Regions from separate parts of the Devosia sp. BK genome, predicted to be linked through region 2. Evidence: predicted binding sites of a transcription regulator. Region 2 holds the regulator's gene; the other holds the start of a gene.
The links. The regulator HrcA, encoded in region 2, represses chaperone genes, less so after heat shock. The targets are predictions, from matches to a motif close to GTTAGCACTCNCNNNNNGNGAGTGCTAAC.
Positions count from the first base shown of each region.

Region 1: DevBK_RS10700 (co-chaperone GroES) is a predicted target of HrcA. The motif match lies at 1,129-1,157, and genes of this name have one in related genera.

Region 1 is NZ_JAIMBX010000001.1:2,193,398-2,195,598, forward strand. Features, by position in the region: gene DevBK_RS10685 (DMT family transporter) at 1-319, opposite strand, end outside; gene DevBK_RS10690 (hypothetical protein) at 347-541, opposite strand; gene DevBK_RS10695 (DUF427 domain-containing protein) at 659-1,018, opposite strand; gene DevBK_RS10700 (co-chaperone GroES) at 1,203-1,493, shown strand; gene groL (chaperonin GroEL) at 1,541-2,201, shown strand, end outside.
Region 2 is NZ_JAIMBX010000002.1:384,542-386,742, reverse strand. Features, by position in the region: gene rph (ribonuclease PH) at 1-607, opposite strand, end outside; gene hrcA (heat-inducible transcriptional repressor HrcA) at 746-1,822, shown strand; gene grpE (nucleotide exchange factor GrpE) at 1,904-2,201, shown strand, end outside.

The DNA.
Region 1 (2,201 bases), on a different contig from region 2:
ACCCCAGGCTCATCGAGGTGACGCCAATCAATCCGCGCAAGATATGCCCGACCGGGCGCTTGGTGGTGAATGCATGATGCAGACGCCGCTTCCAGCCGAGATAGGCGAGCACGGGCAAAAGCGCGAAGAAGGAGCGGAAGAAAACCATCTCGCCCGAAGGCACGGTTTCCGTCGCCTTGAGCATCGTGGCCATGACCACGAAGAAAAAGACGGAAATGACCTTGAGCATGATCCCGCGCATGGGATCGGCGGCCGCTGGGGCCGCAGCATGCACGGCCGAGGCCGCTACACGCGCGGGATCTTTTTTGGAAATAGGCATGGCACTCAGACCCGGCCGAAGGCGGGCTTATTTGGACTGGGACTGTTCCAGCTTTTCCTTGGCGACACGCGCCGTGGCGAAAGCCTTGTGCTCCGGTCCGACAGCGCTGCCGGTCTTGACGACCGTGCCGTCTGCGTCATGGATTTCCCAGTGCCAGTTTGCATTGGGACCGCTGCCGCCCTTGAGGCGCAGCTTGATCTGGTAAGAAGATTGTTCGCTCATAGTGAGCCTTATGCAGCACATGCGATGCGGAAGAAAGCACAAAGTGGGCCGCCTTTTAGCGCCCCACTCACCAATTCGTCCTTCGCACCATCTCGATGTTAACGGAATGCTACCGTTTTAGACGTCCGAAACGGTTACCTTCACCCGCTCGCCACCAAAGGTGATGAGGTCGCGAATATCGGCATAGGCGCCATCGGCATAGGGAAAATACCAGGCTTCATCCGGGCCGTCGGCGGTCAAGGTCTTGATGGTATAAAAATGTGCCTCGCCTTTTCCAGGCTCAGTCCGGCGCGTATCCGAGGCTTCCAGAATGCCCGGATGGACATGGTCGAGCGGGACGAAATATTGCGGCTCCCGGCCAGCCTCTACCACCTGCAAGGCATTGGCACTGCTAGCGATTTCCGCATCGTCAAAAAAGATATGCACGCGGCCCGATACAGGGCTCACATTGGCGGTCGCAGTCTCGTCGGCGGTCACGGTTGCCTCCTTCGTTCAAGAGTCATCTTCCCATCGTAACGCACGAACAAAATCTCCGTTCACCCGACCTTGACTCATTGGCCGGGGGCTCCCTATATCCCGGTCAGCTTGTTAGCACTCAGCCACATCGAGTGCTAACAGGCCCGAGATTGCACCAGAAATGATGCCAAGAGGAACTGAAATCATGGGCTTCCGTCCCCTGCATGACCGCGTGGTCGTCCGTCGCGTCGATAGTGAAGAAAAGACCAAGGGCGGGATCATCATCCCCGACACCGCCAAGGAAAAGCCCTCTGAGGGCGTGATCGTTTCGGTTGGCCCCGGCGCCCGTGACGAAAACGGCAAGATCAATGCTCTCGACGTCAAGGCTGGCGATCGCGTGCTCTTCGGCAAGTGGAGCGGCACCGAGGTCAAGCTCAACGGCGAAGACCTGATCATCATGAAGGAAAGCGACATCATGGGTATCGTCGAGGTCTAAAACCCTCGTCTGTCCAGTCGTTTAACCCATTCTAAGGAGCGCCTCACATGGCTGCTAAAGAAGTAAAATTCTCGACCGACGCCCGCGAAAAGATGCTGCGCGGCGTCAACATCCTCGCCAATGCGGTGAAGGTGACCCTCGGTCCCAAGGGTCGTAACGTCGTTATCGAAAAGTCCTTTGGCGCCCCGCGCATCACCAAGGACGGCGTTTCGGTTGCCAAGGAAATCGAACTCGAAGACAAGTTCGAAAACCTCGGCGCCCAGCTCCTCCGCTCGGTCGCTTCCAAGACCAACGACGTTGCCGGTGACGGCACCACGACCGCGACCGTCCTCGGCCAGGCCATCGTCGTCGAAGGCGTCAAGGCAGTTGCTGCCGGCTTCAACCCGATGGATCTCAAGCGCGGTATCGACCTCGCTGTTGCTGAAGTCGTTGAATCGCTGAAGGCTTCGTCCAAGAAGATCACCTCGTCCTCCGAAGTTGCCCAGGTCGGCACCATTTCGGCTAACGGCGAAACTTCCATCGGCGACATGATTGCCGAAGCCATGCAGAAGGTCGGCAACGAGGGTGTTATCACCGTCGAAGAAGCCAAGACCGCTGAAACCGAACTCGATGTCGTTGAAGGCATGCAGTTCGACCGTGGCTACCTCTCGCCCTACTTTGTCACCAATGCTGAAAAGATGACGGCAGTCCTCGAGGACCCGATCATCC
Region 2 (2,201 bases):
TGCCCTGGATTTCGACGAATTTGCCCGAGCCAGTCATGACGAAATTGGCGTCGGTTTCGGCTTCGACGTCTTCGAGATAATCGAGATCGAGAAGCGGGGTGCCGCGATAGATGCCGCAGGACACGGCGGCGACGGAATCTTTCAGAACCACGCCTTTGGTGAGCTTGCGCTCTTCGAGCCATTTAATGGCATCGGCCAAGGCGATATAGGCGCCGGTGATCGAGGCGGTGCGGGTGCCGCCATCGGCTTCGAGCACATCGCAATCAAGCGTGATCTGGGATTCGCCCAAGGCGGTTAGATCGACGACGGCGCGGAGCGAGCGGCCGATGAGGCGCTGAATTTCCTGCGTGCGGCCGGTTTGCTTACCGGCGGTGGCTTCGCGACGCGTGCGTGTGCCGGTGGCGCGGGGCAGCATGCCGTATTCGGCGGTGACCCAGCCCTGGCCCTTGCCGCGCAGCCAGCCGGGGAGGCTCGTTTCGACGGAAGCCGTGACCAGAACCTTAGTATTGCCGAAGGCAACGAGGCACGAACCTTCAGCCTTGAGGGATACGTTACGCTCGATAGTGACAGCCCGCATCTGATCGGGGGCGCGTCCGGATGGCCGCATGGATAGGCATCTCTTCTGCTGTTTACCGCCTCTTAACCCTCCTTAAGGCCCGGAACAAGCACCGGACGCTTGGCGGTTGGCTCCTATGCGCTTAAATGAAGGGCAAGGTTAAAGCGACGATTTGAACTAAAAGAGCCCATGGTCCGCCCGTCCGACGATTTTCTCAATGTTTTGAACGATCGGAGCCAGGACATTTTCCGCCGGTTGGTGGAGCGTTATCTCGATACCGGCTTGCCGGTCGGGTCGCGCGATCTCTCGCGCTTGCTGCAAACGGAGCTCTCTCCCGCCTCGGTGCGCAATGTGATGGCGGATCTCGAAGACCTTGGCCTGATCGCAGCGCCGCATACTTCGGCAGGGCGGCAGCCGACGCAGCAGGGCTTGCGATTCTTCGTCGATTCCATGCTTGAAGTCGGCGCTGTCAACGAGAGCGAAAAACGCAGCATCGCCCAGCATATCGAGGGACCAGCAGGGCGGCGGCAGGTCGATGATCTGCTCACCGAAGCCAGTTCACTGCTGTCGGGGCTGAGCCAGGGCGCGGGCCTCGTGATCGCTACCAAGGCCGATATGGTGCTGCGGCATGTGGAATTCGTGCGGCTCGATAATTCACGGGCCATGGCGGTGCTGGTCGGCGACGACGGGCAGGTGGAAAACCGTATCCTTGACCTGCCGCCGGGATTTACGGCATCGGCGCTACAGCAGGCGAGCAATTATTTAGCCAACTATGTTGTCGGACGGACGCTGGCGGAGGCGCGCAAGGCGCTCGACGAGCGGCGGAGCGAGCAGCGCGCCGAGCTCGATGAGCTGACACAAAAGCTCGTCGATGATGGGATTGCGACGCTGGTGCAGGATTCTCCCGCCTCGGCGCCGCGGGTGATCGTGCGCGGGCGTGCCAACTTGCTCAATGATGCCATGGCGAGCGATGAACTCGAACGCATGCGGCGGCTGTTCGATGAGCTCGAAAGTAAGGATGGCTTGCTGGAGCTTTTGGGCGACGCGGAAAAGGCGCAGGGGGTCCGCATTTTCATCGGGTCGGAAAACAAGCTGTTTTCGCTCTCGGGGTCTTCGGTGATTCTTTCGCCCTATAAGGATGCCAATGATAAGGTTGTTGGTGTTTTGGGGGTGATTGGGCCGACGCGGCTCAACTATGCGCGGATCGTGCCGGTGGTGGATTATACGGCGAATGTGCTCACCAGGCTGATGGCGCGGAAGCGGTAGAGAAGCGTTGCGCTATTGAAAAAGCCGTCGCATTGGCCGATATGCGGGGCAGAAAATTCTAAACAGGTCCACGGAGATATTATGAGCGACGAGAACGCCGCCCAGGGCGACACGCCGGAGACCGAAATTCCGGCAACCGAAACCCCAGAGGTCGATCCCGTCGAGGCTCTGCTGGCGGAAAATGCCGAATTGAAGGATCGCGTGCTGCGCTCTGCGGCCGAGATGGAAAATCTGCGCAAGCGCACCGAGCGCGATGTGGCTGACACCCGCTCCTACGCGATTGCCGGCTTTGCCCGCGACATGCTGAGCGCGACCGACGCGCTGAGCCGCGCGCTGCTGGTGATCCCGCAGGAAACGCGCGAGACGGCGGAAGGCACAT